3 regions of the Kitasatospora sp. NPDC004615 genome follow, and region 1 is predicted to be linked to each of the others. Evidence: riboswitches for the same ligand, from Rfam matches in the RefSeq annotation. Region 1 holds a riboswitch; each other region holds the start of a gene.
The links. A riboswitch is a leader RNA that binds a small molecule or an ion and turns the genes downstream of it on or off. The one in region 1 is predicted to bind thiamine pyrophosphate.

Region 1 (9,814 bases):
ACTGCTCGGCGACCTGCTGCTGATCTGGTGCGACGAGCTGTTCCAGCGCTCGGGCCTGCCCGCCCCTGCGGTGTCCGCCGCCAAGCCCGCGTTCGACCTGATGCGCACCGAGGTCATGCTCGGCCAGTACCTGGACGTGCTGGAGCCGGTGGCCGGCGACTCCACCGACGCCGACGCGCTGGACCGGGCGCGGACGGTACTGCACTACAAGTCCGCGAAGTACACCATCGAGCGCCCGCTGCAGGTCGGCGCACTGCTGGCCGGCGCCGGCCCCGACCTGGTCGAGGCGCTCGGCAACTTCGGCCTGCCGCTCGGCGAGGCCTTCCAGCTGCGCGACGACCTGCTCGGCGTGTTCGGCGACCCGGCGGTCACCGGCAAGCCGGCCGGCGACGACCTGCGCGAGGGCAAGCGCACCCTGCTCGTCGCCCACGCGATGCGCGGCCTCTCGGAGGTCGACGCCAAGACCCTGGACACCCGGCTCGGTGCGCCCGACCTCACCCCGGACGAGGTGGCCGAGCTGCGCGAGCTGATCTCCGCCAGCGGCGCCCCGGCGATCGTCGAGGCCCGCATCGACCAGCTGCTCACCGAGGCACTGACCGCCCTGCACAACGCCCCGATCGCCGACGGCCCGACCCGCGAGGTGCTCCAGGCCCTGGCGGACGCGGCGACGGTGCGCAAGTACTGATCAGCGGTCCCGCCACCGCCGGGAGGCAAGTGCGGCCAGCCCGGCGCCGGCGGCGTTCAGCAGGACGTCGTCCACCGAGGAGACCCGGTCCAGCCACAGCACGTACTGGGCCGTCTCCACCAGCACCGAGCAGGCCGCACCCAGCGCCAGCACCCGCGGCACCGTGAGCGATCGGAACCGGATCGGCGCGAAGAAGCCGAGCGCCGCGAACACCAGCAGGTTGCCGCCGATCTGCACCGTCGCAGTCACCGGCGTGCCCTGGGAGAGGACCTCGTACAGGTCCCGAAACGGCACCAGGCTTACCCGTCGGGGCGCGACACCCGCCCCCGGGCCCGGCAGCAGGATCATCCAGACCCACGGCACCGTCCCGTGCACCATGGCGACCTCGGCGAAGGCGGCTCGGCGCCGGGAGAGCACCCGCATCAGCACGGCCGACAGCGGCAACGCGGCCAACGACCAGAACACCGCCGCATTGACCGTCCCGAGCCACGGCTGCCACCCGGCACGGTGATGCAACGGCCGCTGCGCGACGAAAGCCACTGCCGCGGCGAGAACGGCGACCGGGGCGAGCAGCACGGCCCGGCGGGCCGGGGATATGGGATTCACGACTGCACGGAGGCCGCCGAGCCGTGCCGCGGTTCCAGGGAGGCGCGAACGGGTGCGAAACCAGGGGCGCTGGGGGTACCCCCAGGCGAAGCCGAGGGGGCGGAACTGCGCGAAGCGGAAGGCACCCAACCGCAAGATCGCGACGCAGGACAATGACCTGCACTTGATCGCGACCTTGCGGACATGGTGAGCGCTTGTCGCGCAGTTCCCCGCGCCCCCAGTTTCGCGCCCCCCTCCCTGCCCACCTACCGCAGCCTGGCAGCCAGTTGTGCCGCCGCCGCGCCCGGGTCCTCCGCGGCGGTGAGGGCGCGGACGACCACGATGCGGGTGGCGCCGGCAGCCAGGACCTGGTCGAGGTTGTCCTGGTCGATGCCGCCGATCGCGAACCACGGCCGGACAGGCCTCACGGCAGCCGCGTGGCGGACCAGGTCGAGGCCGGGGGCGTGGCGGCCGGGCTTGGTGGGGGTGGGCCAGACCGGGCCGGTGCAGAAGTAGTCGACGCCGGGCTCGGTGATCGCCGCGTCCACCTCGGCCTCGGAGTGGCAGGAGCGCCCGATCAGCACGTCCTCGCCGAGGATGGCGCGGGCCATGGCCACCGGCAGGTCGTCCTGCCCGAGGTGCAGCACGTCGGGGCGGGCGCCGAAGGCGACGTCGGCGCGGTCGTTGACGGCCAGCAGTTTGCCGTGGCGCTTGGCCGCGTCCGCGAAGACCTCGAGGTACTCGAGTTCCTGGCGGGCCTCCAGGTTCTTGTCCCGGAGCTGGACGATGTCGACGCCACCGGCCAGCACGGCGTCCAGGAAGTCGGCCAGGTCGCCCTGCTCGCGCCGGGCGTCGGTGCAGAGGTAGAGCCTGGCGTCGGCGAGCTGCTGCCGGGGCGTCACAGTGCCATGGCCTGGGCGCGGCGCTTGACCTCGGTGCCGCGGTTCTCGCGCAGGGCCTGGATCGGGCTGCCGGGGAGGGACGGGTCCTCGGTGAACATCCACTCGAGGATCTCCTCGTCGGAGAAGCCGCAGTCGCGGAGCACCGTGAGGGTGCCGACCAGGTGCTTGACCGGGCCGTCGTCCTCGATGAAGTCGGCGGGCACCTGGAGGGAGTTGTTCGCGCCGCGGCGGACGGCCAGCAGGGTGCGGTTCTTCACCATGTCGCGGACCTCGGTGATCACCACGCCCCACCGCTCCGAGATGTCGGGCAGGTACAGCCACGCGGGGACCAGGGCGTCAATCTTGGGATCAATCTTGCTCACGGCACCCAGCCTACCCACCCGCTACCCGGCGGCGGCCTTCAGCTGGACGGCCGGGTCGGCGGCGAGCGCCGGATCGAGCACCGTGCCGCGTTCGATCAGGCGGCGGCCCTGCGCGAGGTCGCGCGGCCGGTCCACGGCGAGCAGCGCGACCAGCTTGCCGTCGCGCAGCCAGAGCACCGTCCAGTCGCGCTCGGACGGGGAGCCGCGCCACAGCAGGTGGTCGGCGCCGGCGTGCCGGCCCGCGTACTGCACCATGCGGTCGAACTGCTCGGACCAGAAGTACGGGACGGGGTCGTAGGGCGCGTCCAGGGTGCCGAGCACCGAGGCGGCGACGGCGCCGCCGGAGTGCAGGGCGTGGTCCCAGTGCTGGACGGCGAGCCGGGTGCCGAACCGGGCGGACGGGTAGGAGACGCAGTCGCCGACCGCCCAGACGCCGGGCAGCGCGGTGCGCAGCCGGTCGTCCACCGGGACGGTGCCGTCGGGGTCGAGGGCGAGCGGGCTGCCGGCGAGCCAGCCGGTGGCGGGGCGGGCGCCGATGCCGACCACCACCTCGTCGGCGGGCAGGTGGGTGCCGTCGGCGAGCAGCACCCCGCCGTCGGCGGCCCCGGCAACGCCGACGCCGCAGCGCAGTTCGACGCCGGCGGCGGCGTACCACTCGGTCATCAGGGTGCCGAGTTCGGCGGGCAGCGCCCCGGCCAGCGGGGTGGCGGCGGCCTCGACGACGGTGACGTGGCAGCCCAGGGCGCGGGCGACGGTGGCGGTCTCGGCGCCGATCCAGCCCGCGCCGACCAGCACGATCCGCTTGTCGGGGGTGAGCGCGGCGCGCAGCGCGTGCGCGTCGTCGACGGTGCGCAAGGTGCGGGCGTCGGGCAGACCGGGCAGCGTGCGCGGGTCGGCGCCGGTGGCGATCACCAGGGCACCGTACGGGAGTTCGCCGCGGTCGGTGTGCAGCACGCCGGCGTTCAGGCTGGTGGCGCGGTGGCCGGTGCGCAATTCGACGCCGAGGTCGGTCCAGTCGATCTCGAAGGCGGTGGCGTCGGTCTTGCCGAGCAGCACGTCCTTGGACAGCGGCGGCCGGTCGTACGGGAGGTGGAGTTCCTCGCCGACCAGGGTGATCGCGCCCTGCCAGCCACCCTGTCGCAGGTTCAGGGCGGCCTGTGCGCCCGCCATGCCCGCCCCGACCACGACGACCCGGTCCGTTGCCCTCAGTTCAGCCACGGCGTCCACCCTAACCGGCCTGATGTCGGCAGGGGCACCGGCGTTAAAGTGGAGGGACTGAACTATCACGGGAGCCCGGCGCACCGGGCTGAGAGGCGGGCTGTGGCGGCCCGCGACCGTCCGAACCTGATCCGGGTCATGCCGGCGAAGGGAGAAGAAGCGCTGTGGCACATTCCGACGTGCTGGTGATCGGCGGGGGCATCATCGGCCTCGGCGTCGCCTGGCGTACCGCGCAGCGCGGGCTGAGCGTCGCGGTGGTGGACCCGTCGCCGGGCGGCGGCGCGGCCCAGGTCGCCGCGGGCATGCTCGCGCCGGTCACCGAACTCCAGTACGGCGAGGAGCCGTTGCTGCGCCTGGGCATGGCGTCCAACGAGCGCTACGGGGCGTTCGCCGCCGAGCTGACCGAGCTGACCGGCCTGGACACCGGCTACCGCCGCACCGGCACGCTGGCCGTCGCGCTGGACTCCGACGACCGCGAGGAACTGCGCGAACTGCACGCCTTCCACGGCCGGCTGGGCCTGGAGTCCACGTGGCTGACCGGCCGGGAGTGCCGCCGGCTGGAGCCGATGCTGGCCCCGGGCATACGCGGCGGCCTGCACGTCGCCGAGGACCACCAGGTGGACGGCCGCCGCCTCGCCGCCGCGCTGGTCGCGGCCTGCAAGCTGCTCGGCGTCGCCTTCCACCGCACCCAGGCCGCCGAACTGGTGACGGACGGCGAACGGGCGCTCGGCGTCCGCCTGTTGAGCGGCGAGCAGCTGACGGCCGACCGGACGGTGCTGGCGGCCGGCTCGCGCAGCCACCTGCTGCCGGGCCTTCCGGACGGGGTGCTGCCGGCCATCCGCCCGGTCAAGGGGCAGGTGCTGCGGCTGCGCGTCCCGAAGCTGTACGCGCCGTTCCTGTCCCGCAATGTGCGCGCCGTGGTGCGCGGCCAGCACCTGTACCTGGTGCCGCGCGCCGACGGCGAGTTGGTGATCGGCGCGACCACCGAGGAGATGGGCCACGACACCACCGTCACCGCGGGCGGCGTGTACGAGCTGCTCCGGGATGCGCACGAACTCGTCCCCGGCATCACCGAGTTGCCGCTGGTGGAGACGGGCGCGGGGCTGCGGCCCGGTTCCCCCGACAACGCGCCGCTGCTCGGCCCGACCGCGCTGCCCGGCCTGGTCGCCGCCACCGGGCACTACCGCAACGGCGTGCTGCTCACCCCCGTCACCGCCGACCTGCTCGCCGACTACCTGGCCACCGGCGAACTCCACCCGCTGGCCGCGGACTTCACCCCCGACCGCTTCCGCACCGAGGTGCCCGCATGAACACCGTCGCCCTGACCGTCAACGGCGAACCCCGCACGCTGCCCGCCGCCACCACGCTGGACGTGCTGGTCGCCGAGGTGTCCGCCGCCAACACCGGCGTCGCCGCCGCCGTCAACGAGGCCGTGGTGCCGCGCAGTTCGTGGCCCGCCACGGCGCTCGGCGACGGCGACCGGGTGGAGATCCTCACCGCCGTGCAGGGAGGCTGAGATGGCCGACGACCTGCTGACCATCGGCGACACCACCTTCACCTCCCGCCTGATCATGGGCACCGGCGGCGCCCCCAGCCTGGATGTGCTGGAGCAGGCGCTGCGGGTCTCCGGCACCGAACTGACCACGGTGGCGATGCGCCGGGTCAACACCGCCACCCAGGGCTCGGTGCTGGAGGTGCTGGCCCGCAACGGCATCCGGATCCTCCCGAACACGGCCGGCTGCTACACCGCGGGCGAGGCCGTGCTCACCGCCCGCCTGGCCCGCGAGGCGCTCGGCACCGACTGGGTGAAGCTCGAGGTGATCGCCGACGAGCGCACCCTGCTGCCCGACCCGATCGAACTCCTGGACGCCGCCGAGACCTTGGTCGACGACGGCTTCACCGTGCTGCCGTACACCAACGACGACCCGGTGCTGGCCCGCAAGCTGGAGGACGTCGGCTGCGCGGCGATCATGCCGCTGGGCTCGCCGATCGGCTCCGGCCTGGGCATCCGCAACCCGCACAACTTCCAGCTGATCGTGGAGTCCGCGAACGTCCCGGTCGTCCTCGACGCGGGCGCCGGCACCGCCAGCGACGTCGCCCTGGCGATGGAACTCGGCTGCTCCGCCGTCATGCTGGCCTCCGCCGTGACCCGCGCCCAGGAGCCCGTCCTGATGGCCGACGCGATGCGCCGCGCCGTCGAGGCCGGCCGCCTCGCCCACCGGGCCGGCCGGATCCCGCGCCGCTACTACGCCGAGGCCTCCTCCCCCACCACCGGCCTGGCCGACACCCGGGAGCGCCCCGCGTTCTGACGGCGCGCCCGAACCGCCGGGCACCCCCGCGCGTCCCCCTCCGGGAGGAGGCTTCCATGGGACGAGCCGGGCACCGCGGCGACCGGCTGGCCGGACCGTACCCGGTTCGGCCCCTAGACTCCTCGGGTGGACATGACCATAGGTGACCCTCTGCTCGGCGTGCTGCTCGACGGGCGCTACCGGGTCGAGCAGCGGATCGCCGTCGGCGGCATGTCGACCGTCTACCGCGGCACCGACACCCGGCTCGACCGGGCCGTCGCGCTGAAGGTGATGCATCCTTCGCTGGCGGGCGACGCCGACTTCACGGCGCGGTTCATCCGTGAGGCGAAGGCGGTGGCCCGGCTCGCGCACCCCAATGTGGTCAACGTGCTGGACCAGGGCGCGGATCCGCGCGCGGTGTTCATGGCGATGGAGTACGTCCCCGGCCACACCCTGCGCGACCTGCTGCGCGATCGCGGCGCGCTCTCGGTGCGGGCCGCGCTGGACGTCCTGGAGCCGGTGCTGGCGGCGCTCGGCGCGGCGCACCGGGCGGGCCTGGTGCACCGGGACGTGAAGCCGGAGAACGTGCTGATCACCGACAACGGCATGGTGAAGGTCGCGGACTTCGGCCTGGTCCGGATCATGGGCGCCGCCGATTCGAACACCACCGCCGCCACCGAGGCGGGCCAACTGCTCGGCACCGTCTCGTACCTGGCTCCGGAGCAGATCCGCCAGGACGCGGCCACCGACCAGCGGGTGGACGTCTACGCGGCGGGCATCCTGCTGTACGAGATGCTGACCGGCACCAAGCCGCACACCGGCGAGAACGCCGCCCAGGTGATGTACCGCCACCTGCACGAGGACGTCCCGGCGCCGTCCCGCACCGCCCCGGCCGTGGGCCCGGAGCTGGACGCGCTGGTCGCCGCCGCCACCGCCCGCGACCCGCAGGCCCGGCCGTGGGACGCGGTGGAGCTGCTGGCGGCCGTGCAACGGGTGCGCCGGGCCCTGCCGGACGGGCAGTTGGACGCGGAGCCGCCGGCCTCGCACCGGCCCACCCCGCAGTTCGGCCCGGGCGAGGCGACCGCGGTGATCAGCGCCCCGCCCGGCCTGGAGCGCACCAGCGTGCTGGACGTCCCGCCGGACCTGCTGCCGCCGATCCGCCCGGTGAACGAGGACCCGCCGCCGCGCCGCCGCCGCGGCGCGCCCCGGCGCAGCCGCACCCCGCTGATCTGGTCGGCGGTGGTGCTCGTGGTGGTGCTGCTGGTCGGCGGCGTGACGTACACGCTGTCCAGCGCGGTGTACGCGACGGTGCCGAGCGTGCTGGGGCAGAGCCGGCAGCAGGCCGTCACGGTGCTGGACAAGCAGGGCCTGCACGGCACGTTCAGCGAGCAGTTCAGCGAGTCGGTGCAGGCCGGCCAGGTGATCTCCACCGACCCGGGGGTGGGCGCCAAGGTCCGCAAGAGCGACGCGGTGAAGGTGGTCGTCTCGCGCGGCCCGGAGCGGGTGCCGGTGCCGGAGGTGGCGAACCGTCCGCTGGCCGAGGCGTCCAAGGCGCTGTCCGGCGCCAGGCTGACGGCGGGCACCACCACCGAGCAGTTCAGCGACTCGGTGCCGAAGGGCGCGGTGATCTCCACCGACCCGGCGCCCGGCACGGCGCTGTCCCCGAACTCGCCGGTGGCGCTGACGGTCTCCAAGGGCATGCACCTGGTGCCGAACGTCTCCGGGATGAGCAAGGACGACGCGGCGAAGGCCCTGCAGGACGCGGGCTTCACCGCTCAGGTCTCCGGTCTGCTGCCGTTCGGCAAGGTGACGGAGCAGTCCCCGGCGGCGGGGACGCCGCGCCCGCAGGGGTCGACGGTGACCATCACCATCAGCCTCTTCTGAGCCTCGCCCCGCCGGGGTTCAGCGCATCGGGCCGTCGCCGTCCTGCTCCTGGTAGGAGTAGCGCTGCTCCTGCCAGGGGTCGGCCCGGTTGTGGTAGCCGCGTTCCTCCCAGAAGCCGCGGCGGTCGGCGCGCATGTACTCGACGGCGCGCACCCACTTGGGGCCCTTCCAGGCGTACAGGTGCGGCACCACCAGGCGGACCGGGAAGCCGTGTTCGAGGGTGAGCGGCTGCCCGTCGTGGTGGGTGGCGAAGACCGTCGCCGGATCCGCGAAGTCGGCGAGCCGCAGGTTGGCGCTGTAGCCGAACTCGGCCCACACCATGACGTGGGTGACGCCCGGGTCGGGCGGGACCAGGTCGAGCACTGTCCGGGCGGCGACGCCGCACCACTCGTTGTCGAGCATGGAGAACTTGGTGACGCAGTGGAAGTCGCCGCGGACGGTCACCTTGGGCAGCGCGTGGAAGGCGGCGAAGTCCCACCTGGCCTTCTCCGCGTCGGCGGTCGCCCCGAACACCTGGAAGTCCCAGCTGTCCGGTTTGAATCTGGGCACCGGACCGTAGTGCAGAACGGGCCAGCCGCGCTGCCGGCGCTGGCCGGGCGGAAGCCTCGGGTCAGACGGCGGCGGCTGTTCCGATTGGTGCTGACCCATGGCTCCATGGTGACAGACGGCGCCCGGCGAACCGTGCGCGCCCCCGCCGCGCGCCCCTTCCGGAACGCATTCCGACGGAGGGGGGCAACACGAGGCAAATCCGCCCGGACCTCCGTTCAGGCGTTCGGGCCAGATACCTCCGTACGGCCCAATCCGTGCGACGTTCGCGCAGGTCAGCGAATTTCCGTACCGGCAGAAACGCCGATTCCCGGCCGCCCGGTAAGCGTGAACTTACTGGAAGTGAACCCGACCGGCTGCCACGATGCGGGCAAACCGGCACCGGCCGGAATTGACCACGTCAGGAAGGCAGGCCATGCAGGGAGATCCCGAGGTCGTCGAGTTCCTCAACGAGCAGTTGACCGCCGAACTCACCGCGATCAACCAGTACTTCCTGCACGCCAAGATGCAGGAGAACAACGGCTGGACCAAGCTCGCCAAGTACACCCGGCACGAGTCCTTCGACGAGATGAAGCACGCCGAGACACTCACCGACCGGATCCTGTTCCTGGAGGGCCTGCCGAACTACCAGCGGCTGTTCCACGTCCGGATCGGGCAGACCGTCAAGGAGATGTTCGAGGCCGACCGGCAGGTCGAGGTGGAGGCGATCGACCGCCTCAAGCGCGGGATCGTGGTGATGCGCGCCAAGAACGACGTCACCTCGGCGAACATCTTCGAGGACATCCTGGCCGACGAGGAACACCACATCGACTACCTGGACACCCAGCTGGAACTGCTGGACAAGCTCGGCGAGGCGCTCTACCTGGCGCAGCTGATCGAACAGCCGGAGACCTGAGCCGCGGCGCCGGTCAGGCGGCCTGCGGGGCGGCCGGCCCGGCCAGGCCCAGGCGCTCGGCCAACCGGGCCGTCGGACACGGGCGGGCGCCGTGCTCGCCGAGCAGCGCCTGGATGCGCCGCACGCAGGAACCGCAGTCGGTGCCGGCCTTGCAGCCCCGGGCTATCTGACGCGGGGTGGTGGCACCCTCGTCGATCTCCTGCTTGACCCGGGCCTCGGTGACCGCGTGGCACATGCACACGTACATGTGCGGCCCCTTCCGTGCTCGGCGTTGTTTACTGAGCCTTACCTTACTTGATGCTTCGGGCACGAAGAAGGCCCCTCCGCCTCGGATCACCCGAAAACGGAGGGGCCTTCGTCACACCTGGCCGGGGCTACTGGTTGCGGTACATCTCCGCGACCAGGAACGCCAGGTCCAGCGACTGGCTGCGGTTGAGCCGCGGGTCACA
Region 2 (9,814 bases), on a different contig from region 1:
CGATGAGGGCGAGGTCGGCCGGAACCTGGTTCGCCGTGGTGGCCATGGCGGCCTCCGGAAGGTACGTCAGGTCCGGGTTCCGCAGCTTGGTCACCTGGGGCGACACCAGGTCCATGTTCCCGGTGGAGAGGTACCCGACCGGCGCGTGTGCCTCGAACTGGCGGCGGACGACGGCGAGGTTCCGCTCGTGGATCGCAGAGGGTGACGCCTGCATGATGATGACGTCACCCGAGAACTCGATCTTGAAGTTGGACGGCGCCGACCTGCGGAACTCATCGATCAAGGCGAGATGGTCGGGGTTCATCTGTCCTCCAGGAGTGCGCATCGCGAGCCGTCACCACGCTACCGGCCGGTCGGCCCTCGCGACGGCCGACGAGTCCCCGGGCCGCCGAGCACGGTCAGAGGTAGTCGAAGTAGCGGATCCACCACTCACAGGGGAGACCGTCCCCGTAGTACGAAGCGAATCCCTCGTTCACCCCGTCGTACGGTCGCGTGAGCAGTTCCTCCGGGAGTACGACGTAACCGAGTTCGGTGAGCGCCCGTTCGACCGCTTCCAGGTCGGCGGGGGCGAGCGCTCCCTCCTCGACTGCCTCGGCGGTGTCGGTGTAGACGCCGGGGTTCTCGGCAGCGATCACCGCCATCGATCCGAAGTTGCTCACCGAGACGACGATCTGCTCGCCGAGCTTGGTCGCACTCGCCGGTATCTCCACCCTTCCGTGCAGACTGGCGTCCTGCACGTGCCGGTCGGCCCAGCACGGGGCGGCGAAGTCGGCTTCCAGCCGCTCCACCAGGCGGTCGAAGAGCGCCCTGGTCGCCCTGTGGTCGTAGCCGGGCGGGAACTCCGGCGACTCCGGGGCGTCCAGCCGGCGGAGAAGAGCGATCAGGTCCGCTTCGGTGCGCAGCATCCGCCCATGATGGCAAGGCAGTTGGGCAGCGAGACACCGGCCCTGCCCGCCGGGTGACCACGTCCGAAATCCGCCGGTCGCGCGCCGCGCGGCCGCCTAGCCTCGTGGTCATGTCTCAACGTAGCCGCGACATCGTTCAGCACGCGTGGAAGGCGTTCGCCAGCCACGACGCGGACCGGATCTCCGCCGTCTTCACCGAGGACGCCGAGTGGCTGGCGCCGGCCGGGAACGCGACGGCCGTCGCGCTGGACTGCCCCAGCCACATGATCGGCAGGGCGGCGATCGCCCGGTTCCTCGCCGAGGACTTCGGCCGCCTGTTCGTCCGGGACGTGGACGTCGCGTTCCACGGGTTCCACGCCGACGGCGACCGGGTCGTCGTCGAGGAGACCATGACCGCGACGCTCGCCAACGGCAACCACTACGTCAACGACTACTGCCTGGTCTTCGAGCTCCGCGACGGCCTGATCCACCGCGTCCGCGAGTACATGGACACGGCCCGCGGCCACCGCATGGTCTTCGGCGACAGCGGGAAGTGACGCCACGCCTCGGGGTGCTGTCGGCTACAGCTCGGGCAGCCGCCCGCCGGGGGCGGGAGACCTGCCTTCCTCCAGCCAGTGGAGGTAGATCCGCAGGTCCGTCGCGAGGCTGCCGGCCAGGTAGGTCTCGTAGTCCCGGACGGCAGCGGTCACTCCCTGCCCGGCCCAGTCGATGCCGTCCCAGTCGTGGTCGGCGAGGTACTGCGAGATCCGGCCACGGTCTCGCCACCACTCCCGGACCGTCTCCGGTGTCCAGTGCGCGTCGCCGTCGCAGCCGTAGCCGAGGAACGGGTCACGGTCGGCGGCTTCGACCAGCCGGGCGACCTCCGCCGGGATCCGGGGCTGGCGGTAGACGTACTCGCTCAGGTACTTGCCCCCGTAGAGGACGTGCTGGGGCGCGGAGATCCGGCCCGTCCGGCAGGTGTCGGTCTCGCCTCCGTAGAAGGGCCCGGGGACGTTCAGCCAGAGGCGGTCCTCCCAGCGGCCGCGGAACACCTCGCGGTCCTCGCCGAGCACCGGCCCCGGGTCGAAGTAGAGCGTCACGGGCCGAGCATAGGGCGCTGGGCCACCGCGAGGCTCGGGGCCGAGCGCCGTCCCGCGTTGGACGGGACGGCGCTCGCCCTCAGCTGGCCTCGGCCGCCGGGGTGGTCCCGGCCCGGTCGACCACGGCGCGTGTCTGCACGGCTGTGGTGGCCAGCAGGGTGCCGGGCTCCGGGCTGTCCGCGGTTCGGTTCACCTGCACGCTCCTCTCGCCGAGGAAGTCCAGAGTGGTTTCGTCGAAGATCCATTCCGTCCGGCTGCCGGTCACCGGATCCAGGCGGGCCACGGCGACACCATGACGGCCGAGGGCATCCGCCACGTCCGTGGCGAGCACCACGCCCGGGATCTGCTGTGCCGCCCGGTACAGGGCGGCGGCGAGCTTCGGGGGGAGCAGGGACTCGCTCGCCAGGTCGCCGATCGCCGTGAACGCCTCCTGATCAGGGCTTGTGCCCATGCCGCCGGTCTCCGCGTGGATGCGCTGCAGGAGGGCCGTCGGATCCGTCGGCAGGGATTCGAGGTAGCGGTAGGTGGGCGCGTTCACACTCGGCGCAGGGTTCGGCGCGAGGTCGTGCCGGCCGTCGCCGTGGAGCATCTTGTCCCACAGGCTCTTCGGCACGTCCTCGCGGAGCAGTCCGGGCCGGCTCCCGTCGACGGACAACCAGACCCGGCGGGTGTGCGGCTGCTGCATCGACCACGCCCACGGGGAACCGGTGCCCGGTCCACCGCTGGTCCTCATGAAGGCGACCTTGCTCTCGACGTAGACGTACTTCCCGTCCCCGACCGACAGGTCGGGCTTCTCGGCGGCCGCGTAGGAGATCCGGTCCAGCAGGCCGATCGCGTCGGCGGTCGTGCCGGTGTGGAGAGCGACGACAGGTGCCGGCCCGGTCTTGTCGGGGTCGGTGCCGACGACGATGACTGCCGCGACCACGGCGGCCGCGAGAAGCGGAGCCGTGATCACCAGCCGGCGGGGCCGTCGGGCGGTCCTGCGGGGCACACCCGTGAAAAGCGGGGGGTGGGCCGTGATGCGTCGAAGCTCCCGTTCGGCCCGCTCCAGGTCCACTTCGGTCCCGGCCGGGTCTGCCGGCCGCATGAGGCTCCGCACCTCTCGGGTCACACGCATGGCATGTCCTCCTTGTCGTGGTCGCTCACAACGGGTTGCTGGGCGAGCAGGCGGCGCAGCCGCGCACGGGCACGGTGCAGCCGCACCGAGCAGGTGGCGGGGGAGCACTCGAGGGCGGCTGCCGCCTCGGTGATGGACAGCCCTTCCCAGCCGATCAGCGCCAGCAGTTCCCGATCGTTCTCGCTGAGCGCGGCCCAACCCCGGCGGACCGCGTCCTGTTCGGAGACCTGGACCCCCACGTCGCGCGCCGACAGGTCATCGGCGGCGGTGGCCAGGGCGTTCAAGTGGTCGGCGCGCGCCCGGGCGCGGTGATGGCCGGCCACCATGTTTCGGGCGATCGCGTACAGCCAGGGCAACGGCCGGCCCCGGGGTACTCGGTCGAACCCTTGCCATACGGCGGCGAACACCTCGCCGGCTATGTCGGGGGCGGCTTCGGCTCCGACCCTTCGCCAGGCATACCGCAGCACCGCCACGTAGTGGGCCGTGTACAGCGCACGGAACTCCTCCGCATCACCGCTCACCCTCGCTCCCCAGTTAGGCATTTGATGCCCTGTCTGTGCGATTCGGCCCGCACTTCTTACAGGTCGATCGGAAGATTTGCCCGCGGCCGGGCTCCGACGGGTCGCACGGGCCGCCGAGGCGCTCCCGGAACGCGGAAAGGGCGCCACCCGGGGCAGCCGTCGAGGCTCTCCCCGGGCAGCGCCCGTCTGCGCGGTGTCAGTCCGCCAAGGGCAGGTAGACCCGGTTGCCGCGGGCGGCGAACTCGGCGGACTTCTCGGCCATGCCGGCCTCGGGGGCGGCATCGAGGCCCGTGCCGTGCTGGTCGCGGATCTGCCGGCTGATCTTCATCGACGACAACTTCAGCCCGACACCAGCACATTCACCACGCGTAAGAGAAACCCGTCCGCCCGTAGCTCAGAGATGACCGGCGATCGCGCCGACGCACCATTCAGGTGGTCAAGCTGTGTGGGAGCTGTCGTGTGGGCATGGCTGGTTGTAGCCATAGGTCTGCCGGACCGGCCTTGGCGGGAACTCTTGGGACGATGAGGGCCAGTTCGTACGCTTCACGTCAGTCGAACGTCAGTCGGCTACCCCAGGCCGCGCTTGAGCCACTGCGCCAGACAGCCAGTCCCCTGTACGTGAAGACGCAGCCGAGACCTACCCCCCAGTCGTCACCGTCGTCGTAGCGGAGGGAGCGGTCCGCGAAGGCGGTTCGGAGGTCGTCGAGCGGTATCACCGTGAAGGCCTCGCCCGCCTCCACGGGGAAGTGGCGGACCTCGATCCAGCCCTCACGCACGTACGGCAGCAGGGGAGCGAGCTGGCGATCGACCCACTCGGAGAGCTCCACGCCGGCCAGCTCGGTCGGCAGATCCTCCCAGATGCCGAACGGCCCAGTGAGCATGCCGCTGGCCTCGGCAGCGCAGACCAGGACCTCCTGTTGCTCGCGGGTGAGCTCGTCCCAGCTGGGCAGACCGCCACCGACCGCAGCCGGAAGCGCACTCGCGTGCCACCACTCGCGCGCGGACTCGGTCGCGTCCAAGCCGAACGTCACTGCCGCATTCGGACTCCAGAGCCAGTTGGCCGGCTCGGCCAGGACGTCCCGCAGCTCTGGCCCGGTCAGGACGGGATCGGACGGGACAGTACCTTGCCGTATCCGGACGGTGAGTAGACCGCGCCCGACAAGGCCCAGGGCAACCGGGGCCAACTGCGGTACCAGCGCGCGCTGTTCGTCCAGGGTGTAGCTGCGCAGCGGCGAAGCACCCTTCGCCCCGGCCCACCGGAGATCAATTCCGTACTGCTGGACTGTTCCGGCCAGGCGCGACTGCCACAGACCACGGCGCATCAGCGTCTGCTCGGCCGGGCTCAAGGTGTTCCAAGGCTGCATGGCGTGGATCATCCCAGGCACGGCCTCAGGTCACTGAGCGGATTTCTGCGCAGCAATGGCCGCTGTCGCTGACCGGCAGGCCGGACCCGCCACGTCGAAGCGCCGCTCCGGGAAACCAAGGGGACCCGGAGCGACGCAGTCGGTCAGACCAGATCAGTCCGCCAGCGGCAGGTAGACCTTGTTTCCCTGGACCTTGAACTCCTCGGACATGGCCTTCATGCCCTCGACGGCGGCCTCGTCGTACTCCGGCGAGGCCGCGCCGTTGCCGAACTTCTCATTGATGGTTTTGCTGATCTTCATCGAGCAGAACTTCGGGCCGCACATGGAGCAGAAGTGCGCGGTCTTGGCGGGCTCGGCGGGGAGGGTCTCGTCGTGGAATTCGCGGGCGGTCTCGGGGTCGAGGGCCAGGTTGAACTGGTCCTCCCAGCGGAATTCGAAGCGGGCGTCGGAGAGGGCGTCGTCCCAGGCCTGGGCGCCGGGGTGGCCCTTGGCGAGGTCGGCGGCGTGGGCGGCGATCTTGTAGGTGATGACGCCGGTTTTGACGTCGTCGCGGTTGGGCAGGCCGAGGTGTTCCTTGGGGGTGACGTAGCAGAGCATCGCGGTGCCCCACCAGGCGATCATCGCGGCGCCGATGCCGGAGGTGATGTGGTCGTAGCCGGGTGCGACGTCGGTGGTGAGCGGGCCGAGCGTGTAGAACGGGGCCTCGTCGCAGATCTCCTTCTGCAGGTCCATGTTCTCGCGGATCTTGTGCATCGGGACGTGTCCGGGGCCTTCGATCATCACCTGGACGTCCTTGGCGCGGGCGATCCGGCCGAGCTCGCCGAGGGTGGTGAGTTCGGCGAACTGGGCCTCGTCGTTGGCGTCGGCGATGGAGCCGGGCCGCAGGCCGTCACCGAGCGAGAAGGTGACGTCATAGGCGCGCAGCAGGTCGCAGAGTTCCTCGAAGTGCGTGTAGAGGAAGTTCTCCTGGTGGTGGGCCAGGCACCAGGCGGCCATGATGGAGCCGCCGCGCGAGACGATGCCGGTCTTGCGGCGGGCGGTGAGCGGCACGTACCGGAGCAGGACGCCGGCGTGCACGGTCATGTAGTCGACGCCCTGCTCGCACTGTTCGAGGACGGTGTCCCGGTAGACCTCCCAGCTGAGTTCCTCGGCCCGGCCGTCGACCTTCTCCAGTGCCTGGTAGAGCGGGACGGTGCCGATCGGGACGGGGGAGTTGCGCAGGATCCACTCGCGGGTGGTGTGGATGTTGCGGCCGGTGGAGAGGTCCATGACGGTGTCGGCGCCCCAGCGGGTGGCCCAGGTCATCTTCTCCACCTCCTCCTCGATGGAGGAGGTGACGGCGGAGTTGCCGATGTTGGCGTTGATCTTCACCAGGAAGTCGGTGCCGATGATGGCCGGTTCGCTCTCGGGGTGGTTCACGTTGACCGGGATGACGGCGCGTCCGCGGGCCACCTGCTCGCGGACGAACTCCGGTTCGAGGCCTTCCCGGAGCGCCACGAACTCCATCTCGGGGGTGATCAACCCACGCTTGGCGTAGGCGAGTTGGGTGACAGCTTCGCCGTCCCTGGCGCGCAGCGGGCGGCGTGGGCGGCCGGGGAAGACGGCGTCCAGGTTGCGCAGGTCGCCGCCGCGCGGCGCGGTGTGCTTGATGCCGTCGTCCTCGGGGCGGGCCTCGCGGCCCTGGTACTCCTCGACGTCGCCGCGCTGCCGGATCCATCCGTCGCGCAGGGCGGGCAGTCCGCGGCGGACGTCGGTGGGCAGGTCGGGGTCGGTGTACGGGCCGGAGGTGTCGTACAGCGGGACGGTGCGGCCGTCGCTGAGGTGGACCTCGCGGTAGGGGACCCGCAGGTCGGGGCGGCTGCCTTGGCGGTAGGCCTTGCGCCAGGCGGGGGTGGGGTACCCGGTGGCGGCCGACTCGCGGGCAGACTGGTACTCGGAAAATGCGGTCATCGGACCTTCAACTCCCTACGCCGGCATTACCCGGTCAGGTTCCTGCGGTCGGCGCAGCAGGTGGTACGCGGGCCCGCGTACCGTCAGCGCCCTCTCAGCCCGGTGCTCCGAGCTCCCGTTCCGCGCAGGCGTCGTCCGCCTGCGTTCGGTTCCTCACCGTAGGGCACGTCACGGCGCCGGTCCAGGGCGCACTCCCGCGCCCGGGCCTCCCCCGGCGGGCAACTCCCGCGTGGGCCCGAGCTGTTCACGCCCCGTGCAAGGTGGGAGAATCGTGCAGGTGATCGGACTGACGGGGCGGGTGACAGGGCGGATCGGCGCGGGCCTGGTCGGCGAGGTGATGGTGCACGTGCCCGAACGGCTGGGCACCGAGGCGTTCCTGGCGTACCGCGCCACACCGGGCGAGCCGCTGCAGCCGGGCACCATGGTGGTGGTGGTCGAATATCAGCCACCACGCACGGTGTACGTCGAGCCCTTTTGATCGCACGTCAGACGGCCTCCACAAACCTGTCGCAACACTTTTGAGACAGTGAGAGTTCCCACCGTCCAGACCCTTCCCCCCTGATCCGGAACGGCGGAGAATGCGGCTGCCGCCGGTTTCCGCGCCAGTTCTGCACGACCCAAGCGCAGCACGGGACCGGTGTGCTCCTAAGGGGGGATTGCCGATGTTGGTCGGCATCGCAGGCGGCGCCGTCGCAGGCCTCGTTCTGCTGATCGTTCTTTTCAAGCTGATGTGGCGCGTGGCGGAACCCAACGAGGCGCTGGTGATCTCGGGTTCCAAGCACGGCGAGGGTCTGGGCTTCCGCGTGGTGACCGGGCGGGGCACCTTCGTGGTGCCGGGCGTCCAGGCGGTGCGCCGGCTCTCGCTGGACCTGAACGAGGCCGCGCTGGACGTGGAGTGCGTGACGTCGCAGGGAATTCCCGTGCACGTCAAGGGCGTTGTGATCTTCAAGGTGGGCGACGACCCGGTGTCGATCGCCAACGCCGCCCGGCGTTTCCTGGACCAGCAGAAGATGATGGGCCAGCGGGTGCACAACGTGTTCGCCGGCCACCTGCGGTCCATCGTCGGTGGGCTGACGGTCGAGGACATGATCCGCGACCGCGAGCGGCTCACCGGTGAGACCCGCTCCGCCTCGGGCATCGAGATGGAGAAGCTCGGTCTGATCATCGACTCGCTGCAGATCCAGGAGATCCTGGACCCGACCGGGTACATCACCAACCTGGCCGCGCCGCACGCCGCAGCCGTCCAGCGCGACGCCCGGATCGCCGCCGCCGAGGCGGACCGACGGGCCACCGAGGCCGAGCAGGAGGCGTTCGCCCGCAAGGCCGAGGCAACCCGCAACTCCGGCATCCAGCAGGCCGGTTACCAGGCCGAGATGGACACCGCCGCGGCTCGTGCGCTGCAGGCCGGCCCGCTCGCGCAGGCCGCCGCCCGGCAGGAGGTCGTGGTCCAGGAGACCAAGGTCGCCGAGCTGGAGGCGCACCGCAAGGAGCAGCAGCTGCAGGCGGACGTCCGCAAGCCGGCCGACGCCCGCGCGTACGAGACCCGCACCAAGGCCGAGGCCGACCGTGACGCCCGGATCTCCGCCGCCGAGGCGCTGTCCCGGGAGACCGAGCTGAAGACCGCCGCCGAGGCGAACCGGGTCAAGGTCGCCGCCGCGGCCGAGGCCGAGGCCACCAAGGCCCGCGGTCTGGCCGCGGCCGAGGCCACCCGGGCCACCGGTGAGGCGCAGGCCGCCGCCGAGGCCGCCAAGGGTCTGGCCGAGGCGGAGGCGGCCCGGGCAAAGGGTCTCGCCGAGGCGGAGGCCACCCGGGCGCAGGGCCTGGCCGAGGCCGAGGGCATCAAGGCCCGCGCCGCGGCGCTGGCCGAGAACCAGGAGGCGGTGGTCGCCCAGCAGCTCGCCGAGAACTGGCCGGCCATCGTCCGGGCCGGCGCGGACGCGTTCGGCAACGTCGAGCACATGGTGCTGCTGAACGGCGCCGAGGGCATGTCCGAGATGTTCGCCAAGGCGCTCACCATGGGCGGGACCGGCCTCGGCCTGGCCCGCCAGCTGCTCACCGCGATGTCCCCGGCAGCTGAGAACGGCGAGGCCACCAAGGCCGCTGCCCCGGCAGCCGCCGCTCCGGCGCAGGTCATCCCGATCGAGGCCGACACCAAGTAACTCACCTCAGCGACAGCTGAGTTCCGCCCGGGCGAGGGAACAACCTCCCCGGGCGGCCCCATGCCCGCCCTCCGCACATCTCAGCCCCGGGTGAGTACCCGTACTCACGCCCGCGCGCCGGGCCCGCGCCAGCATCGAGCCATGGACCTCATGCCTCGTATCGGCATCACCGCGACCGGCTCGTACCTGCCCCAACAGACCGTCACCTCACGGCAGTTGCAGGACGAGGTGGCCGCCGGCGCCGGGCTGCCGCTGCCCGACGGCATGTTCGAGAAGGCGACCGGCATCCGCACCCGGCACTTCGCGCGCGACGACGAGTACGCCTCCACGCTCGGGCTGGGCGCGGCCCGCCGGGCGCTCGCGGCGCGCGGGATCGGGCCCGGGGACGTCGACCTGCTGCTGTTCGCGTCCGCCTCGCGGGACGTCTGCGAGCCCGCCACCGCGCACCTGGTGCAGGCCGAACTCGGCTCCCGCGCCCACGCGTTGGACGTCTCCAACGCCTGCAACAGCTTCCTGAACGGCATCGACACCGCCCGCGCGATGATCCTGGCCGGCCGGGCCCGCCGGGCGCTGGTGGTGACGGGGGAGACGCCGAGCCGGGCCATGCGCCGCGACCCGTCCGGTCTGGCGGAGTTCCGCGACGGCTTCGCGGGCTACACCTTCGGCGACGGCGGGGCGGCCGTGGTGGTGGAGCGGGTGGAGCGCGGCGGCATCCTCGA
Region 3 (9,814 bases), on a different contig from region 1:
GCGATCCGGCCAGTCCGTTCCTGAGCAGCCTGCTGCCCGAACTCAACGACCCCACCGAATACGGCCTCGACCCCGGCGACGTGCGGGAACAGGCCGCCGACTTCGACCGGCTGCTGAACGCCGAATGGCTCGACCCGGAGCGGGCCGACGGGCTGGCGGTGGTCCGCGACGAGTTCCGGCACCTCCCCCGGGTCGCCGCCCGGCCGCCGGCCCGGCTGTACGCGCTCGGCGAGCTGGTGCTCGCCGCCGTCGACGAGACCTCGCCGATGGGCCGGGCGGTGGCGGACCTGCCCGAGCCGTACCGGGAGGTGCACGCCACGGTGGCCACCGCGATCCGCCGGCTCGGCGCCGACCGCCCGCACGCGTTCCACCACCGCAGCCGGCTGCGACTGGCCCGGCCGTGGCCCGGCGACGCCGCCGGACGGACCCCCGAGGAGATCGTCGGCGGGCCGGAGACCCTCGGCCTGCTGGTGGAGTTCGTCGACACCCTCTACAACCTGATCGTGGTGGACTCCATCGGCGTCGCCGACACCACCCTCAGCACCGGCCAGGGCCACGACGACAACCGGCTCGCCGCCCGCGCCACCGCCCAGGAACTCGCCCTCGCCCAGTACCGCCACCGGGCCGGACGAACCCTCCCGGAGACCGACGAGACCTCGGACGGGCCACTGTTCGAGGTGAAGGTCGGCGCTGCGGCAGGCCTCACCGACGAACGGGTACGGGCCCGGATGGCGGCGCTGCGCACCGACGCCGCCGACGCGATCGCCGCCCTGCTGCACGCCCGCGCCGAACGCGGCCGCACCGCCAGATCGCCGTTCTGGCAAGGCATTGAGCGGCTGCGCGCGGCCGAGGACCCGCTCTCCGCGCGCAAGGCGCTGGACGCCCACCTGAGCCGGGTCGCCGCCATCCTCGGCGACCGGACCGGCCTCGTCCCGATCGGCGGGATGGCCGTCGAACTGATCCTCACCGCGGCGGGCACGGTCGGCCCCGCGCTGGCCACCGAGGTGTGGAAACTGCCCGGGCTGGTCGGCTACCCCGCGATGGCGGCCGGCGCCGTCGGCAACGTCCTGTACCGCAAGGGCAAGGAGAATGTGGCACGCCGGCTCTCCACCCGGCGGCTGGCGTGCGCGCTGGGACGAGTCGTCGACGTGAGGAGCTGACGCCATGACAGACACCGAGCACCCGGACGCCATCCGCCGCACCCGCGAAGTCCTCGCGTACCGCAACAGCTTCGTCGACGTCTACGACGACGAGGTCGCCTTCCCGAGCGGGACCGCCGGGCACTACCTGAGGATCCGTCACCGAGACGAGGGCCTCGGCGTGGTGATCATCCCCGTCCACGGCGACCTGATCGGACTGGTCCGCACCTACCGCTACCCGCTCGGCCGCCCCCAGTGGGGCCTGCCCCGCGGCTTCTCGCAGAGCGCCGACCCGCTGGTCACCGCGCGGGCCGAACTGCACGAGGAACTCGGCGTCCCCAACGCCGAGTTCGAGCTCCTCGGCACCATGACCCCCGACTCCGGCCTGCTCGCCAGCACCGTCGCGATCGTCCACGCCACCGTCCGCGACACCCCCTCCGGCACCCCGCTGCTGCCCGACGAAGTCACCGAAACCCGCTGGCTCCCCCTCCCCGACCTCCGTCACTGGATCACCACCGGCCACCTCGACGACGGCATGACCCTCGCCGCCCTCACCCTCGCCCAGGCCCACCGCCGCCTCCCCTGACGGCCCCTCACCCCGCGGACGCCGAACGGCCCCCGACCGGAAACTGCAGGTCGGGGGCCGTTCTCAGGCGCGGAGGGTGTGGGATTTGAACCCACGGTGACCAGAGGCCACGACAGTTTTCAAGACTGTTCCCTTAGGCCGCTCGGGCAACCCTCCTCGGTGGAGGCCAGCCTAACGGGTCGGGGCGGGTTCGGTGCACTCCGTTGTGGAGGGGTCAGTTGTCGCCCTTGCGTTCGCCGAGGGTGACGGTGGTCTTGGCGGCCTTGCCGTCGCGGGTGTACTCGACCTCGACCTTCTCGCCGGGCTTGTGCGTCCAGATCTCGCTGACCAGGGTCGGGCCGCTGTCGATGGAGATGCCGCCGAGCTTGGTGATGACGTCGCCGGCCTTCAGGCCGGCCTGGTCGGCGGGGCCGCCGGGGGTGACGGCGGGGGTGTCGCGGACGGGGGCGGTGGCGATCTGGGCGCCGTCGCCGCGGTAGTCGTCGTTGCGCAGGACGCCGAGGATCGCGTAGACGGGGGTGCCGTCCTTGATCAGGGTCTGGGCGACCCACTTGGCCTGGTTGATCGGGATGGCGAAGCCGAGGCCGATGGAGCCGGCCCGGCCGGAGCCGCTGGTGTTCGACTGGATCGCCGAGTTGATGCCGATGACCGAGCCGGAGCCGTCGAGCAGCGGGCCGCCGGAGTTGCCGGGGTTGATCGACGCGTCGGTCTGCAGGGCGTTCATGTACGAGGAGTTGGCGCCGGTCTCGTCGCCGGAGGCGACCGGGCGGTCCTTGGCGGAGATGATGCCGGTGGTGACGGTGCCTTCGAGGCCGTAGGGCGCGCCGATGGCGATGGTGGAGTCACCGATGGCGACCTTGTCGGAGTCGCCGAGCGGCAGCGGGACGAGCTTGTCCTTGGGCGGGTTGTCGAGGCGGATCACCGCGACGTCGTAGCCCTCGGCGCGGCCGACCACGGACGCGGTGTACGACGACCCGTCGGAGAACTTGACGGAGAGCTTGCCGCCCTTGGCGGCGGGCGCGACCACGTGGTTGTTGGTCAGGATGTGGCCCTCGGTGTCGAAGACGAACCCGGTGCCGGTGCCGGACTCGCTGGAGTTCGAGGCCTTGATGGTGACGGTGGACGGCAGCGCCTTGGCGGCGATCCCGGCGACGGACTCGGGGGCCCGGTCCAGGGTCTGGTGGGCGTTGCCGACGCTGACGGTGGTGCTGGTGTGCTTGGTGCCGCTGTCGCCGTTCCCGCCGGAGACGCTCGCGCCGATCGCACCACCGGCCAGGCCGGCCACCAGGGCGACCGCCGCGACCAGCGCGACCAGGCCGCCGCGCTTGCTCTTGCCGGAGCCGCCGCCCGGGGCGGGCTGCGGGCCACCCCACGGCGCACCCGGCTCGCCCGGCCCGCCGACGCCGCCCGGACCGCCGGCCGGGTGGCCCCAGCCGCCCACCGGGTGACCGGCGCCGAACGGGTGCTGCCCTTCGCCGGGGACGCCGGGGACGCCCGGGGTGCCCTGCGGGTCGTGGGCGACCGCGGTCGGCGCGAACGGGTTGGCCGCCACGGGCTGGGCGTCCGGGGCCGACGCGTAGGGGTTGGCCGGCGTCTCCTGGGCGTGCGGCGGCACGGCCGGGGTGACGGTGGTCGGCGTGTAGGGGCTGGGCGGCTCGCTGACGCTGCCGTACGGGTTCTGGAACGGCGGCGGCGCGTCCACCGGAGCCGGAGCCGGAGCCGGGGCCACCGGCGGGGCCGCCGGCGCGGCGGGGACCTTCCCGAGCTGCATGGTCTGGTCGGACACCGGCGCGGCGGGCGCGGGCGCCGCCGGGGCCGCCGGCAGCACCGGCGGCGGGGCGTCGAGGTAGGAGGGAGCGGGCGCGGGCGTTCCGGCGGTGGCGGCGGCCGCCTCGGTGCCGGTGGCCTCGGGGGCCTTCTCCGGCGGGGTGGTACCACTCGCGTGCTCGGTGCTCACGGACGACCTCCATCGCTGACAGAACCTTGGGCTGCGGTCCGTCGCTCGGTCGGCGCGGCCACAGCCTCGGGGCACAGTTTTTCCTATGCCGGATTCGGACACCGTAAGCGGGCCCCTGAAGAAATCATGAGAAGCCTTAGGCCTCGCTGACATGGACATCAGTGGTCCCGCGATGCGGACGCCGTTCCCCCCGGCCTTGGCGTTCTCCCACCCGGAGGCTAGCCTGTCGCTCCTGTAAACCGAAGAACGTCGCGGGAGCTTGGACCAGCCAGGCTGAGAGTGCGCCGGATCGACCGTAGGGCATGGCGGTGTCGCCACCCCGGTCGAGGGGGCGCTGACCGCCGGAACCTGTCCGGGTAATGCCGGCGTAGGGAGTATCGGCCATGACGGCTGTTCCGTCTGCCCCAATTTCCGATCTTGAGACGGCCGCGCGGGCCGAGGCCCCGCTGACCCTCGACACGGCGCCGCCGCGGACGCTGGATTTCCGGGCGCTGTTCGCGCTGTGGGCGAACCTCGGGGTGAGCCTGATCGGGTTCACCAGCGCCGCGACGGTGCTGGGCAAGCAGGGCCACGAGCTGGGCTTCACCGCGGCCGTGACGGCGATCGTGGCGGGTACCGCGATCGGCACCGCGATGCTCGCGGTGGCGGCGCTGGTGGGCGCCCGCACGGGCGCGCCGGCCATGGCGGTGCTGCGCGGCCTGTTCGGCACCCGGCTGTCGTACGTGCCGACGGTGCTGAACATCCTGCAGTGCGTCGGCTGGGGCGTGTACGAGCTGACGGTGATCGCCTGGGGCGCCCAGACGGTGGCCGGCACCGAGGGCTGGCGCTGGCTGTTCGTGCTGCTGGCGGGCGTGCTGACGACGGTGCTGACGATCTGGCCGCTGGGCGCGATCGCGGTGCTGCGCAAGTACGTGGCCGTCGCGGTCGGTGTGGCGATGGTGTACTTCACGGTGCAGTTCGCCCGGCTGGGCTTCCCGGACCCGGGTGCGGGCAACTGGGACGGCTTCCTGTCGGCGACGGACGCGGTGATCGCGGTGTCGATCTCGTTCGTCCCGCTGGCCGCCGACTACACCCGGCACGCGCGCACCTCGGCGAGCGCGTTCTGGGGGACGTTCTCCGGCTACACGGTGGCCCAGGTGTGGTGCTACGTGCTGGGCGTGGTGGCGCTGCTGCAGTCCGGCGGCGACCCGGAGAAGATCCTCGGCTCGTTCACCGGCGTGGCCGCGGGCTGGGCGTTCCTGCTGGTGCTGGTGCTGCGCGAGTCGGACCAGTCGTTCGCGAACGTGTACTCGACGGCGATGTCGATCCACAACCTGTGGCCGAAGGTGGACCGGCGGGTGCTGACCGGCGGCATCGGCGTGCTGGTGACGGTACTGGCGCTGCGCATCAAGGAGTTCACCGACTCGTACTACGCGTTCCTCGGCCTGATCGGGTCGGTGTTCGTGCCGCTGTTCGCGGTGCTGGCGGTGGACTACTTCCTCGGGGCCGGCCGGCGCGGCTGGAACCTGACCCAGGACGCCCCGGCGCGCTGGGTGATGCTGGCGCCGTGGGCGCTGGGCTTCGCGGTGTACCAGTTCCTGGCGCCGACCGCGGTGGCCGGCTGGTGGACGGACCTGTGGACGCAGGCGCAGGAGGCCGTGCACTTCACCCCGCAGGCGTGGAGCTCGGCCTCGCTGTTCTCGTTCCTGGTGGCGGCGCTGGCGACCGGCGCGGTGGCGGCCGTGGAGCGCCGCAAGGGCTGACGCCGCATCAAGGGCTGTTCACCGCGGTGTTGCCGGATCGGAAGCCACCCGTCATCCGGTGCCGCGTAGGCTGGTTGACGTGAACACCCAGCACAGCGCCTCGGCCCCGCTCCCCGCTCCGATCGACCGCTCCGCGGTCAAGGTGATCGCCCACCGAGGGTCCTCCGCGGCCCTTCCGGAGCACACCGAGGAGGCATACAAGCGGGCGCTGGAGGAGGGCGCGGACGGGCTGGAGTGCGACGTCCGGGTCACCGCCGACGGGCAGTTGGTGTGCGTGCACGACCGCAACGTCCGCCGCACCTCGGACGGGCAGGGCGTGGTGTCGACCATGACGCTGGCCCAGCTGTCCGCGCTGGACTTCGGCTCGTGGAAGCACCCGGAGCAGCCGCAGCGCAGCTCCGTGCTGACCCTGGAGCGGCTGCTGGAGCTGGTCGCGGACACCGGGCGGCGGGTGGAGCTGGCCATCGAGACCAAGCACCCGGTGCGGTACGCGGGCCGGGTGGAGTCCGAACTGCTGCGGATGCTCGGCCGGTTCGGGCTGCTGCCGGCCGCGCCGGAGGAGTCCACGGTGCGGGTGATGAGCTTCTCCGAGCTGGCCCTGCACCGGGTCCGCCGGAACGCCCCGGCGGTGCCCCGGGTGTACCTGTGGGAGCGCCCGGTGCCGCTGCTGGGCCGCACCAAGGCGCTGCCGGGCGGCGCGTCGATCGCCGGCCCGGGCATCTCGCTGGTGCGCCGCGACCCGGACCTGATCCGGGCGCTGCGCCGGGCCGGCCACCGGGTGCACGTGTGGACGGTGGACCGCCCCGAGGACGTCGAACTCTGCCTGGAACTGGGCGTGGAGGCGCTGATCACCAATCGACCGGCGGACGTACTGGCCCAGTTGGGCCGCTGACCGCGCAACCGGCGGGTGGCACCCTCGCCCCATAGGCGTGACAGAAATACCGAACGGGGTATTTCCTGTTGGCCATTCGGACAAGCCCCCCGGTGAGACCGAAGGTGAGACGCTCCTCACCTTTTGGCCGCCCGTCGTGCGGATCTCGTTAATGCCGCGATCGGATCGTCGAACTCCCGTTTCCGATGCATTAACGGCGGGCATCCATCCCTCGGCAGAAGCTGAAGGAGGTCCGGGGGTGGCGTTGATGGTGGCGCGAGCTTTGCCAGTTCAGGCCGGGTCGACCTCATCGGCCATGGCCGTTCCGCACGGTCCGGCCAGTGTTTCGACCGCGCGGCGGAGGCTGCGCAACGATCTCGGTGATCGCTCGATACCGGACGGGGTGATTGACGACGCGGTGTTGATCCTCTCCGAACTGCTCAGCAATTCCTGTCGTCATGCCAGACCGCTGCCGGCCGATGATCCCGACGAGGCGGACAGATCGTCCGAGTGGCATCCGCACGGCGATGACGACGCGGAGATCGGTACGGTGCTGTGGAGTTGGCGGATGCGCGGGGACGGTCTGCTGACCCTCGAGGTGACGGACGGTGGGGCGACCACCCGGCCGGTGCCGGCCAGCCCGTCGGTGTCGGCGCACGGCGGCCGGGGGCTGAGCATCGTCGGCAAGCTGGCCCGGGACTGGGGGGTGCGGCACGCCCCCGGTCAGGTGACGGTGTGGGCGGAGCTGCCGGTGTTCGAGCAGGTGGTGGGCGGCGGGGAGCGGCGCAGCGCCTGAATCCCGGGCCGCGGGCGAAGTAGGCTGCGCGGTGCAAAGTCCGACGTCCCCGGGAGAGCCGCACCATGGCCAAGAAGGCCGCGAAGAAGCAGCCCAGCCAGTCCACCGTCGTCGAGGGCGAGATCCCGGTCGTCGGAGCGCGCGAGGCGTGCCCGTGCGGCTCGGGCCGCCGGTACAAGGCCTGCCACGGCCGCGAGGCGGCGCACGCGGTGCAGGAGTTGGTGCACCGGCCGTTCGAGGGCCTGCCGGGCGAGGCGGACTGGGTGGCGCTGCGCGAGCTGGTGCCGGCCGCCACCGTGCCGCTGACGCTGGCCGCCGGGGTGGCCGAGGAGGCCGTCGGCACCGTCCCGTCGGTGACGCTGGCGACGGTGCTGCCGCTGGCCTGGCCGGCGCTGCGCCGGGCGGACGGCTCGATCCTGCTGGGCCTGCAGACCCAGTCGTCCTCGGGCGACCTGAGCCGTGACCTGGCGGACGCGCTGGAGCTGGCGCTGGCGACCGAGCCGGGCACCCCGGTGCCGGCCCGCCGGACCAACCCGGGCGGCCGCCGCCTGCAGGAACTGCTCGACACCACGGCCGATTTCGTGCCCACCGTGTTCACCGGGTTCGAATTCTGGCTGGAGGACGCCGAGTCGGCGACCGGCGAGGTGGCGGCGTCGCTGGAGCGGGCGAACGCCTCGGCGATCCCGACCGAGAAGCTGGCCGGCGTGGACTCCGCGTACTGGTGCGGCACCCCGGACAAGAACCACCTGCGCTGGGTGATGACCGTGCCGGAGGAGCAGCTGCTGGACGCGCTGGCCCGGCTGACGGCGGCCGGCGAGAGCTCGCTGGGCGAGAACACCAAGCTGGTCGGCTCGTTCCGGGCGCACGGCCTGACCGTGCCGGTGTGGGACCTGCCGGTGGACATGACCGCCGCCGAGGTGGAGAAGCCCGCCGTCGAGTTCGCCGCGAAGCTGGCCGAGGTGCTGGCCGCGCCCGCACCGCTGACCGCCGAGGAGCGCCGCGCCCGCGCCAACCTGGTGAACCGTCAGATCACCCTCAACTAGCAGGGCAGTGACCGGCGTCACATTTCCGCCAGACGGCCGAAAATCCCAAGGTCCTTTCGGCGTGGACAAATTGGCGCGGAGCCGGATCTTTGTTACTGTTTGAACAGTCCGACCGCTGGTGCATCCCCCGTCGCCAGCGGTCGGGCCTTTTTTGTCTCCGGGCTTACCCCGCAACGGACCTGACGGAAGGTCAGCAGTACGGCAGGGCGACCGCGCTCGCGGTGATCAACCCGCCCAGCAGGGTGCCGACCTCGGGCAGCCAGGGCCGGCCGTGACCGGGGCGGCGCACCCAGTGCACCGGGCCCGCGCCCGTCCGCGAAGGCGGCAGCACCAGGTAGCCGCCCGGCCCGTGGTAGCGCAACGTACCCGGCACCCACGGCCGTTCGGACAGCAGCGCGCCCAGCTCCGGCAGCGTGTACGGCGCGGTCAGCAGCACGAACCGGCCCGGCGCGCCGAGCACCGGGCCGAACGGGACGCCGGTCTCGTCCAGGTGCCGCAGCAGCCACGGCCCGGCCGCGCGGGGCAGGCTCACCGCGCACAGCGACCGGCCGGTGGCCGCCAGCACCGGCGCGCCCGGCGCGCGCCGCTCCCACCAGTGCCGGACCATCCGCGGATCGGTGGTGGCCGCCTCCAGCGGCGGGTCGCACGGGTGCGCGCCGGGCGCCGGACAGAGCCGGTCCGGGCACGAGCAGGCCGGTCCGCGCAGCGCCCGCGCCCCCGGCACCACCGGCCAGCCGCAGCCGGCGGCGGCCTGCAGCGCGGCGGCCAGCGCCAGCGTCCGGCCTCGGCGGCCCGGCCACCACTGGCCGACCCGCTCGGTCAGCGGCTCTTGGCTGTGTCGGCGCATGGCGGCTCGTTCCTCTCCGCGTCGGTCGGCCTGGGCCGGGGGTGCGGGCGGGTGCGGGCGCGCTCATGCCCACGCCGCTCCGCTGGAACGAGAATCCCCCATACGTCCGGATGGACGCGGCTCCGCCGACGCCGGTTCCACCGTACGAGTGAGTGCCCGGCGCCCCGGGTGGCACCTGCGGGGCCTCGCCGTACGATCCCTGGCACGTTCGGCCCGTCGCAGTCCTGGACATGCCCCGATCGGCCTGTGTACAAGTGGGGGAATCGTGCCGAGTAGTGAGTAAAGACATCGTTTTCGGTCGGTCTCGGGGCTCCTGCGTGACACGTTCCGGATTGTGGGGAGTTGCGACATGACCGACGTCCAGCCGCTGGCGGCCGAGGCCCTGAGGTCCGAGCCGGTGCTGCTGCCGGAACTCGGCGAGGTGCCCTCGGCGGATCTGCAGGACCGTTTGGCCGGATGGCTGTCCGATTTCACCAGCCTCCAGGAGCACTTGGAGCTGCTGGCCCGGGCCGACGGGCTGCCCGGCACCCTCGACGCGCTGCTGGACTCCGGCGCGGCACTGCTCGGCGCCCGCCGCGGCCTGGTGGTCACCCTGCGGCCCGGGCCGGCCCGCACCCTGGCCCGGCCGGTCGGCCTCGGCCTGGACCCGGCGACGCTCGGCCAGCTGGAGACCATCCCCGCCGAGCACGGCCCGTTCGCCGACCTGCTCAGCCTCCCCGGCGCCACCGGCCGGCTGCTGATCTCCGACCTGGCCACCGACCCGACGGTCGGCCCCCGGTTCCGCGAGATCGCCGCCCGACTCGGCCTCGGCGCCTGCTACGCGCTGCCGCTGG

Region 2: another riboswitch for thiamine pyrophosphate. It lies ahead of thiC (phosphomethylpyrimidine synthase ThiC); the one in region 1 lies ahead of thiO (glycine oxidase ThiO).
Region 3: another riboswitch for thiamine pyrophosphate. It lies ahead of ACFYS8_RS12310 (purine-cytosine permease family protein); the one in region 1 lies ahead of thiO (glycine oxidase ThiO).

The regions. Positions count from the first base shown of each region.
Region 1 is NZ_JBIALQ010000006.1:514,758-524,571, reverse strand. Features, by position in the region: gene ACFYS8_RS23525 (polyprenyl synthetase family protein) at 1-685, shown strand, start outside; gene ACFYS8_RS23520 (VanZ family protein) at 686-1,291, opposite strand; gene thiE (thiamine phosphate synthase) at 1,537-2,172, opposite strand; gene ACFYS8_RS23510 (Rv2175c family DNA-binding protein) at 2,169-2,534, opposite strand; gene ACFYS8_RS23505 (NAD(P)/FAD-dependent oxidoreductase) at 2,556-3,761, opposite strand; TPP riboswitch at 3,810-3,922, shown strand; gene thiO (glycine oxidase ThiO) at 3,917-5,062, shown strand; gene thiS (sulfur carrier protein ThiS) at 5,059-5,268, shown strand; gene ACFYS8_RS23490 (thiazole synthase) at 5,270-6,061, shown strand; gene pknB (Stk1 family PASTA domain-containing Ser/Thr kinase) at 6,194-7,924, shown strand; gene ACFYS8_RS23480 (sulfite oxidase-like oxidoreductase) at 7,943-8,572, opposite strand; gene bfr (bacterioferritin) at 8,886-9,365, shown strand; gene ACFYS8_RS23470 (bacterioferritin-associated ferredoxin) at 9,379-9,612, opposite strand; gene ACFYS8_RS23465 (class II 3-deoxy-7-phosphoheptulonate synthase) at 9,740-9,814, opposite strand, start outside.
Region 2 is NZ_JBIALQ010000003.1:542,947-552,760, reverse strand. Features, by position in the region: gene ACFYS8_RS13845 (Uma2 family endonuclease) at 1-283, opposite strand, end outside; gene ACFYS8_RS13840 (hypothetical protein) at 399-905, opposite strand; gene ACFYS8_RS13835 (nuclear transport factor 2 family protein) at 1,016-1,441, shown strand; gene ACFYS8_RS13830 (ferredoxin) at 1,466-1,984, opposite strand; gene ACFYS8_RS13825 (CU044_5270 family protein) at 2,064-3,101, opposite strand; gene ACFYS8_RS13820 (RNA polymerase sigma factor) at 3,092-3,622, opposite strand; gene ACFYS8_RS13815 (hypothetical protein) at 3,819-3,950, opposite strand; gene ACFYS8_RS13810 (hypothetical protein) at 4,171-4,998, opposite strand; gene thiC (phosphomethylpyrimidine synthase ThiC) at 5,140-6,936, opposite strand; TPP riboswitch at 6,932-7,065, opposite strand; gene ACFYS8_RS13800 (hypothetical protein) at 7,214-7,414, shown strand; gene ACFYS8_RS13795 (flotillin family protein) at 7,599-9,095, shown strand; gene ACFYS8_RS13790 (3-oxoacyl-ACP synthase III family protein) at 9,237-9,814, shown strand, end outside.
Region 3 is NZ_JBIALQ010000003.1:258,028-267,841, forward strand. Features, by position in the region: gene ACFYS8_RS12290 (hypothetical protein) at 1-1,160, shown strand, start outside; gene ACFYS8_RS12295 (NUDIX hydrolase) at 1,165-1,725, shown strand; tRNA gene ACFYS8_RS12300 (tRNA-Ser) at 1,796-1,881, opposite strand; gene ACFYS8_RS12305 (S1C family serine protease) at 1,940-3,682, opposite strand; TPP riboswitch at 3,924-4,075, shown strand; gene ACFYS8_RS12310 (purine-cytosine permease family protein) at 4,066-5,424, shown strand; gene ACFYS8_RS12315 (glycerophosphodiester phosphodiesterase) at 5,504-6,316, shown strand; gene ACFYS8_RS12320 (ATP-binding protein) at 6,555-7,091, shown strand; gene ACFYS8_RS12325 (DUF5926 family protein) at 7,157-8,134, shown strand; gene ACFYS8_RS12330 (bifunctional DNA primase/polymerase) at 8,325-8,981, opposite strand; gene ACFYS8_RS12335 (PP2C family protein-serine/threonine phosphatase) at 9,331-9,814, shown strand, end outside.